DNA from 2 places in the Bradyrhizobium sp. USDA 4354 genome. Region 1 is predicted to be linked to the other one. Evidence: predicted binding sites of a transcription regulator. Region 1 holds the regulator's gene; the other holds the start of a gene.
The links. The regulator LexA, encoded in region 1, represses DNA repair genes until DNA is damaged. The targets are predictions, from matches to a motif close to TGTTCNNNNTGTGTTCNG.

Region 1 (4,207 bases):
AGGCTGACGGTCACAGGAGAGGTCGCGGCGGGCCGTCCGTTCGCGGGAACGGTCGGCGCCGGCGAGGCCGTTCGGATCTTCACCGGAGGCCTCATTCCCGATGGCGCCGACGCGGTCGTGATCCAGGAGGACACGGTTGCCGACGGCAAGCACATCACGATCAAGGAAGCCGCGATTCCCGGTCGGCACATCCGCCCCGCCGGCGTCGATTTCTCTAAGGGCGACGTGCTGCTGCGCAAAGGAACCCGTCTCACCGAGCGCGATCTCGCGCTGGCCGCCGCAATGAATCACCCGCATCTCGCCGTCTGCCGCCGTCCGAAGGTCGCGATCCTCGCCACCGGCGACGAACTGGTGATGCCGGGCGCCACGCCCGGTCGCGGCCAGATCGTCTATTCCGATGGCTATGCCCTGCACGCGCTCGCCCGCAGCGAGGGCGCCGACACCATCGATCTCGGCGTTGCCGCCGATACGCTGGAGGCCACTTCCGCCGGCATTCGCCGTGCCCGCGAGAGTGGCGCCGACATCCTGGTCACGACCGGCGGTGCGTCGGTCGGCGACCACGATCTGGTCCAGCAGGCGCTCAAGGGCGAAGGCATCTCGATGGCGTTCTGGAAGATCGCGATTCGGCCCGGCAAGCCGATGATGCACGGGCGGCTCGGCGCAATGCGCGTGATCGGCCTGCCCGGCAACCCCGTGTCATCATACGTATGCGCCTTCCTGTTCATGGTGCCGCTGATTCGCGCCCTGTCGGGCCGTTCAGCGATTCATCATCACCGCGAGCGCGCCGTGCTGGGCCGCGATCTCGGTGCCAACGACCAGCGCGAGGATTATCTGCGCGCGCGCCTGGAGCTGCGCGGCGACGGCACGCTCGTCGCCGTTCCCGTCAACCATCAGGACTCCTCTCTGCTTGCGAATCTCGCTGCGGCACAGGTACTTCTCGTGCGCGCACCGTTCGCGCCGAAGGCCGAGGCCGGCACGCCTTGCGAGGTGCTGCGGCTCCCCGTCTGAGCAGCGCGGCCACACGCATTCCGAGAGTTTTGCGCTGTTCACCATAAATTAAGCAGTTGCGGAACACATATCGAACATATAGTGTCCGTTCATGATTTGTTTCGAGGATGTAGCGGCTTATCGCTGAATTCATCGTCTCGGAATCGAACGACATCAACCGGGGGACTTTGGTCGAGATGTTGACGCGCAAACAATACGAGCTTCTGCGGTTCATCAGCGAACGTCTGAAGGAAAGCGGCGTGCCGCCGTCCTTCGACGAGATGAAGGATGCGCTCGACCTGCGCTCGAAGTCAGGCATTCACCGCCTGATCACTGCGCTCGAGGAGCGCGGCTTCATCCGCCGCCTGCCCAACCGCGCCCGTGCCATCGAGGTGATCAAGCTGCCCGAGCTCCAGGCCGCCGCCGGCAATCGCCGCGGCTTCACGCCGAGCGTTATCGAGGGCAATCTCGGCAAGGTGCGCGCGAGCTCCAGCCCGCCTGTGGACGAGGGTGAGCGTCCCGTCGCGGTGCCCGTGATGGGCCGCATCGCGGCCGGCACGCCGATCGAGGCGTTGCAGACCCGCAGCCACACCATCAGCGTGCCGCCCGACATGCTCGGCTCGGGCGAGCACTACGCACTCGAAGTGCGCGGTGATTCGATGGTCGAGGCCGGCATCCTCGACGGCGACATGGCGCTGATCCAGCGCAACGAGAGCGCCGACACCGGCGACATCGTGGTGGCGCTGATCGACGACGAGGAGGCCACGCTCAAGCGCTTCCGCCGCCGCGGCGCCTCTATCGCGCTCGAGCCCGCCAATGCCGCCTATGAGGTCCGCATTCTTCCGCCGAACCGCGTGAAGATTCAGGGCAAGCTGATCGGGCTTTACCGGAAGTACTGAGCGGTCCTGCGGTCGTTCGACACCTATTGGAGCGGATCAGTATCCGCTCCGGCTGGATGGTCTTTCCGGTTCTGCTCAGATTATCCGGCCCCTCCTCCGGCGCTACATCCTCGGTATGCCGCGCGAAGCGACATTGCTTCGCAGCATGAGAGTTCGAGGAGAGGCCATGCGCCAGATCGTTTCATGGACAATCATTGCGGCGCTGATCGCAGCATCAGCGTCGCAAGTCGGCGCCACACAATCGCACCGCCATGTGCGCGAGCAATCGGCGACCAACGAGCATATCCGCAACGCGCGGAATGCAATCGCGCAGCCTCCGCAATCGAGCTGGCAATATTCGAGCTGATCGGCGCCCGCGGGGCGCTGACTTGCGCCTTCGGAATGCACAGATGTCGGCTTTGTTCCTATTGAATCCGGGAAAGATAATGTGATCGTGGCTTGCGGAGCCCAGCCGCAGATTTGCCTACAACAAAGCAGAGCGTTGCATACTTCCATCCTGATAGAGGCCTGCGCCTCCAAAGGAGTGCGGGTCGCTATCTTCGCATGAGGAGCATCCGATGTGTGACTATAGCCTGCATGCCGTCGCGACACGCCCCGCCGAAGTCGGCGAGACGATTGTCACGACAACCTTCCGTGGCACCTCGACACGCGGCTTCGCCTCCGAAGCCGACCTCTCCGTCGCGGTCTGCCTGCTGCCGGGAACGGAGCTCGCTTTCGCCGACAACGTTCGTTACGACAACCGCTGGATCTGGACGCGCACCGTCAACTCCCGCGTCGGCAAGTTCGGCAAGATCGACCCGCACATTCCCGATCGCCATCATGATGCGATCGAATTTCCCGACGGCAAATACGTGCTGGTGACACAGCTCGTCGAAGGCCAGCGCGCGACCGTGTTGCAGTTGCCGGTGACCCAGCCCCTTGGCGAGCGCGAGCACAAGCCGCAGATCGTCGCCGACACGCGGTCCACAATCACGCGCCTGCCGATCGGCTGACGTCGTCGCCCCGGCCGATGGGTCGAGCGCCAGGATTGAAATGCCATCGCCGGCCGCGGCCGGCGAGATGGTTTGGGTTGTGTCCTACGGAATCCCGTCGGACCGGCCTCCCTCCGCATCTATCCTCAATCGTCAGCCTGCAAGTCGGCCTCCGATGGCGTTGCGTCCCGATTGCGGGGCACGGCCGTCTTCGGCGCAAGGCTGCCGTCGAAATTCCCCTCGCCGGCGCCGGCCGGCAGCCAGGGGCGGCTTGCGCCCCTCGCCCTCACCGCCTGCACCGAGAAACCCTCTCCGCTCCGCGTCAGAGCCAGCGCGCCCTGACTGGCGAGACGCGGCCGATCGACCACCATCGCCGCGCAATCGGGCGGCGCGGGCCGCGCCGTCACCACCAACGCTGCGCGGCTGCAATCATCGGTGAGCGCGTCGATACGCAAGGACAGCGCGACCAGCCGCCCGTCCCCGAGCGGCGTCACGCAGCCGGCCTCGTCACACGACACACCGCTCGCCAACGCGACGTCGGCGGCATCGCGCGGATCGGCATCGGCGGCTAACCACTCCTTCAGCAGAAAGCCATCCTTGCTTGCGCGGATCACACGCAGGCGCCCATCCCCGCCCCGGACCGCGACGCTCGCGCCATCCCCGGCAATCAGGATATCGGGCTGCCGCACCGACAGCCCCCAGAAGATCGCTGCCAGCAACACCAGGGCACCGGACCATCGCAGGGGCGTGCGCAACAGGCCCATCACGATGATCCCGAGGCTGGCCGCGATCAGCGGCGCGATCCCGAACGCCGGAATGCGACCAACCGCGCCAGGCAGAGCCGCCACCCAGCGCGAGACCGCGACCATCCAGTCAATGCCGATCCCCATCAGCCACCAGAACGCGCCATCGAGCCCGAAGGGAGCCGCGAGCAACCCCAACAACCCGGCCGGCATCACCAGCGCCGAGACCACCGGCATCGCGCCGAGATTGGCGAGCACGCCGTATGGCGTGACGCGATGGAAGTGGAAGGCGGCGTAAGGCGTGGTCGCGAGCCCCGCGATCAACGAGGCCAGGAACAGCATCGCGATCTCGCGGCCGCCCCACAGCGCGATCCGCGCTGTCGCGGAATGATCGGGCGATGCAAGCAGGTTCGGCATGCCGATCTGCACCAGCGCCACCAGCCCGAGCGTTGCCGCAAACGACATCTGGAAGCTGGGATGCACCAGCGCTTCGGGCGCGACCGCAAGCACGATCAGCGCGGCCACCGCCAGCGTCCTGAAGGTGATGGCGCGGCGATCGACCATGACGGCGATCAATACGACCGCAGTCATGAAGAACGATCTTTGC
Region 2 (4,207 bases), 2.2 Mb from region 1:
TGACCACGCCGAGTCCGTGCAGGTGACGATGGACGACGGTACGACCTACACCGCGAAGGTCGTCGGCACGGATCCGAAGACCGATCTCGCGCTGATCAAGGTCGACGGCAAGAAGGAGTTTCCGTTCGTCAAGTTCTCCGACCAGAAGCCGCGCATCGGCGACTGGGTGGTCGCGGTCGGCAATCCCTTCGGTCTTGGTGGCACTGTGACCGCCGGCATCGTCTCGGCCAGCGGCCGGGATATCGGCAATGGTCCCTATGACGACTTCATCCAGATCGATGCGCCCATCAACAAGGGCAATTCCGGCGGCCCGGCTTTCGACATGAACGGCAACGTCATCGGTGTGAACACTGCGATCTTCTCCCCGTCGGGCGGCTCGGTCGGCATCGGCTTCGATATTCCGGCCTCGACCGCCAAGCTCGTCATCGCGCAATTGAAGGACAAGGGCGCGGTCACCCGGGGCTGGCTCGGCGTGCAGGTGCAGCCCGTGATGTCGGACATTGCCGACAGCCTCGGGCTCAAGGAGGCGCGCGGCGCGATCGTCGACAACCCGCAAGCCGGCAGCCCGGCGGCGAAGGCCGGCATCGAGGCGGGTGACGTCATCACCGCCGTGAACGGCACCACCATCAAGGACCCCCGCGATCTCGCCCGCACCATCGCCACCCTGGCGCCGGGCACGTCCGTGAAGCTCGATGTCTTCCGCAGGGGCGACAGCAAAACGTTGACCCTGGCGCTCGGTGAGCTGCCGAACGAGCGTCAGGCCAAGGGCAATGCCGACGAGGGCAGGGGGCAGCCGGGTGCCGGCACGCCGCGCCTCGGGCTCGGTCTGGCTCCGGCCGGCGAGGTGCAGGGCGCCGGTCAGAAGGGTGTCGTCGTCACCGAGGTTGATCCGGAAGGGCCGGCGGCGCAGCGCGGTATCCAGACCGGCGACGTCATCCTCAACGTCGGTGGCAAGGCTGTCAGCAATGTCGGCGAGGTGCGCTCGGAGCTGGCGCAGGCCAAATCGTCGGGCAAGCGCAGCGTTCTGTTGCAGGTCAAAAGCGCGGATGCCACCCGCTTCGTCGCGGTGCCGCTCGCGTAAGGCGAAGCTCGACCGGTAGGAATCCAAAAAGGCGGCCCTCGGGCCGCCTTTCGCATGCGCAATCAAGCAAAGACCCCGATAACATTCTCGTTAGCAGCAGGAATGATGATCCGGTGCGTCCGAAAAAGCCGTGTTCGCTGGTCACAGTTCCGGGCTGCCTCTCTGCTCTGCTGCAACGTAGCAGCGGACTCGGGTTGCAAGCGTGGAACTTCGAACCTTCCCGGCGCTTTGTGGAACTGGCCGGTGGTTCACATTTGATCGGTGCCGACATGGATCGATTGAAGCTCTCGCTGAGGAGTGCGCTGCTCGTGGCGCCATTGGTGCTCTGGGGCGGAAGCGCGCTCGGGCGCGACGACGGCCGCTACGCCGACTCGCCCCTGAAGCCATGGTTCGACAGCCTGCGCAGCCATCTGGGTCCGTGTTGCTCGGATGCGGATGGTTTCGCCGTTGCCGATCCCGACTGGGAGTCGCACAACGGGCGTTACCGCGTGCGTCTCGACGGGCAGTGGATCGAGGTGCCGGACGAAGCCGTCATCACCGAGCCGAACCGGGCCGGCCGCACCATGGTGTGGCCGGTGAAGACTGCGTTCGGGATTTCGATCCGCTGCTTCATGCCGGGGAGCATGATCTGACACTGGTCAGCGTGAGCGCTTGCTGGATTTGCGCTTCGACGACTTCTTCGACGACGACTTCTTCGACGACGTCCGGGACGTCCTCTTGGCGCTCTTTCGCTTCGAAGCTTTCTTCGGGACCTTCTTGCCCTTCTTGCGCGCCTTCGACAGTCCGATCGCGATCGCCTGCTTGCGGCTCTTCACGCGGCCGCCGCGTCCGCCACGGCCGCTCTTCGCGGTCCCCTTCTTGTAGCGCCGCATCTCGCTTTCGACATCGCTGCCGGAGCTGCGTGAGTAGCGGCGTTTCTTTGCCTTGCGTGCCATGCATGTTCTCCCTTGGCCGAAGAAAACCATTCGGCACAGCCATGGTTCCGGGGAGCGCGGATGCAACGTTCCAGGCGGGCGCCGCAGCCTAGAAGGAGTTCGCCAGCTCGATCTCCGCTTCCAGAGCCTGGATGCGCCGTGCGGCCTCGCTGAAAGACAGATCCCGCGCATATTGGGTGGGTTGATAGGCCTCTTCGCTGAGCCGTTTCAGCCTCAGCCCCTGCGCTCGCGTCATCTGCTCGCTCAGAAAAACCCTGGCGTCGTATTTACCTTGAACCTGCATGTCGCTCCTCCGTCTTGAAATCGTGACTTGACTATATGTTCTTATTTTGTTCTAACAAGCCATGGACAACAGAATTAATGAAATTCGACGTAAAATCAGGGCCTTGAGGCTTGAGATGGCCGACGTCGAGGCGTCGGTGCGCGACCTCGTCGAGCGCGACTGCGACTGCACAGAAAGGGCCCTGGCGCAGATGGATCTGCGCCGGAAAATCAACCTCCTGATCAGCGAATGGAAGGCGGCTGGTGGCAGCGATGTTCTGCCTGACGTCCGTGACCGGGTGCGCGTTCGTCCCGTGAAGACAGTCGGCAACCCCGTACGGGCGATCGGGCGCCGCTGAGATATTTGGAAGCGCGCGGCGGAGGAAGAGCCGGACCGGATATTGCAACGGCGCGCCGAACCGCGATCGCGGTTGAACGTGCGCGCAACGCGAGTGCCGGAGCTTGTGGATGCTGGATGCTGACAGCCCCCAGCGTCGAGCATCAGGCGGCAAGGGCCCCGCGCAATGGCGGAGCCCTCACGAATACCAGGGAGCGCCTATTTGGTTTTGGTCATGCCGCCTTTGTTCGTCATTGTGCCGCCCTGATCGGAGCCGGGACCAGAGCCGCCTTGGCCGGAAGGATCTGCGCCCTTGGAAGATTTGGTATTGGCGCCGGTGGTCTGCGACGATGACATCGAGGATCCGTGCTTGGCCTTCTGCGACTTGGCCTGGGCGGCGAACGGCGCGGCGGCTAGGCCGGTTGCCAACATCACGGCGAGAGCGAGCTTGGTCGTCTTCATGCGGGAAACTCCCTGAGTTAAATTGACGCAGGCAGCCAACCGCTATTCGCCGCAGGAGTTCCGAACAAAGCATCTCCCACGCGTCACGCATGCTTCAAGATTGCTTGTCCTCTACGAGGATGAACACGGCGCCGGTCAGCGTCGCGCCGATCGCGAACGTCGTCACCAAGGTGAGGGCGAAGACCATAGCGGCCTGGCTTCCGCCGTTATTCAGTAGGTTGGCCACGGCTGGATTGGACAGGACGAGCGTGAGGCTGAAGGCGAGGCCGAGGGCTGCGCCCATCATTGCGTGCGTCATCAGCTTGATAAGGCCGCTGGCAGAGATCAGCTCGGACGACTTCTTGGTGCGCATGGGACTGCATCCCGAACTGGCATGCCAACGCGCGCGCGATTCGCTGGTTCCGTTCGATTGAAAGAATTTGTCATCGCTGGCTTCATCCGACGTTCATGCCGGGCTTGCGAGGATGGGTGCCATCAAAACGGGAATATCGATATGGGTAAGGTAGTCTTTCTTTACCGCTCGCTGGCCTATCGCAACGCGGCCGCGGACATCTTGCGCAAGGCGCGCAAGCTCCCGCGTGGCGCGGAGCGGAGCGCGGCTCGCCGCTATGCCAGGGCGCTGCGCGATCTCGCCCGAACGGAAGCTTGGCTCGAAGGACGCGTCGCGCGCGAACCGCGGATCGCTCAGCGCATGACGAGCGCGGCGTCCGGTTAACCGGACGCGCGCTGCAATTCGGCGGAGCCGGCAGTGTCGAACTTGCCGAGAGCGGAGATCGCCGTTTTGCGTATCAACGGCACCTCCAGACGGCACAACAGGCCCTCGGCGCGCCAATCGAACTGCGCCTGTCCGCCAAGCTGGGACTCAATGCTCGCAAGCAAACTCCGCGTGCCGAAGCCGCGCGACTTCGGTGTCATGACCAGCGGACCGCCGGATTCCTCCCAGCTCAGCGTGAGCAGCTCGTTCTCGACCTGCCAACCGATCGCGAGCCGCCCCGATCGAGTCGAGAGCGCGCCATACTTTGCCGAGTTGGTGAAGAGCTCGTGCAGTGCGAGCGCCAGCGTCTGGGCCGTTGCCGGCAGCAACTGAACTTCGGGACCTGCCAATCTGATCTGGTCGCCGAGCGAATAGGG

Region 2: the regulator LexA is predicted to act here: its motif matches at 2,336-2,353, upstream of ACVIIV_RS34285 (DUF3072 domain-containing protein).

Annotation. Positions count from the first base shown of each region.
Region 1 covers NZ_JBSSDC010000001.1:5,190,801-5,195,007, reverse strand. Annotated here, with positions in the region: gene ACVIIV_RS24055 (molybdopterin molybdotransferase MoeA) at 1-1,008, shown strand, start outside; gene lexA (transcriptional repressor LexA) at 1,185-1,886, shown strand; gene ACVIIV_RS24045 (hypothetical protein) at 2,053-2,232, shown strand; gene ACVIIV_RS24040 (hypothetical protein) at 2,444-2,878, shown strand; gene ACVIIV_RS24035 (ComEC/Rec2 family competence protein) at 3,004-4,207, opposite strand, start outside.
Region 2 covers NZ_JBSSDC010000001.1:7,368,942-7,373,148, reverse strand. Annotated here, with positions in the region: gene ACVIIV_RS34300 (Do family serine endopeptidase) at 1-1,081, shown strand, start outside; gene ACVIIV_RS34295 (hypothetical protein) at 1,351-1,713, shown strand; gene ACVIIV_RS34290 (DUF6496 domain-containing protein) at 1,720-2,016, opposite strand; gene ACVIIV_RS34285 (DUF3072 domain-containing protein) at 2,105-2,299, opposite strand; gene ACVIIV_RS34280 (hypothetical protein) at 2,415-2,636, shown strand; gene ACVIIV_RS34275 (hypothetical protein) at 2,834-3,076, opposite strand; gene ACVIIV_RS34270 (hypothetical protein) at 3,171-3,428, opposite strand; gene ACVIIV_RS34265 (hypothetical protein) at 3,570-3,791, shown strand; gene ACVIIV_RS34260 (HWE histidine kinase domain-containing protein) at 3,788-4,207, opposite strand, start outside.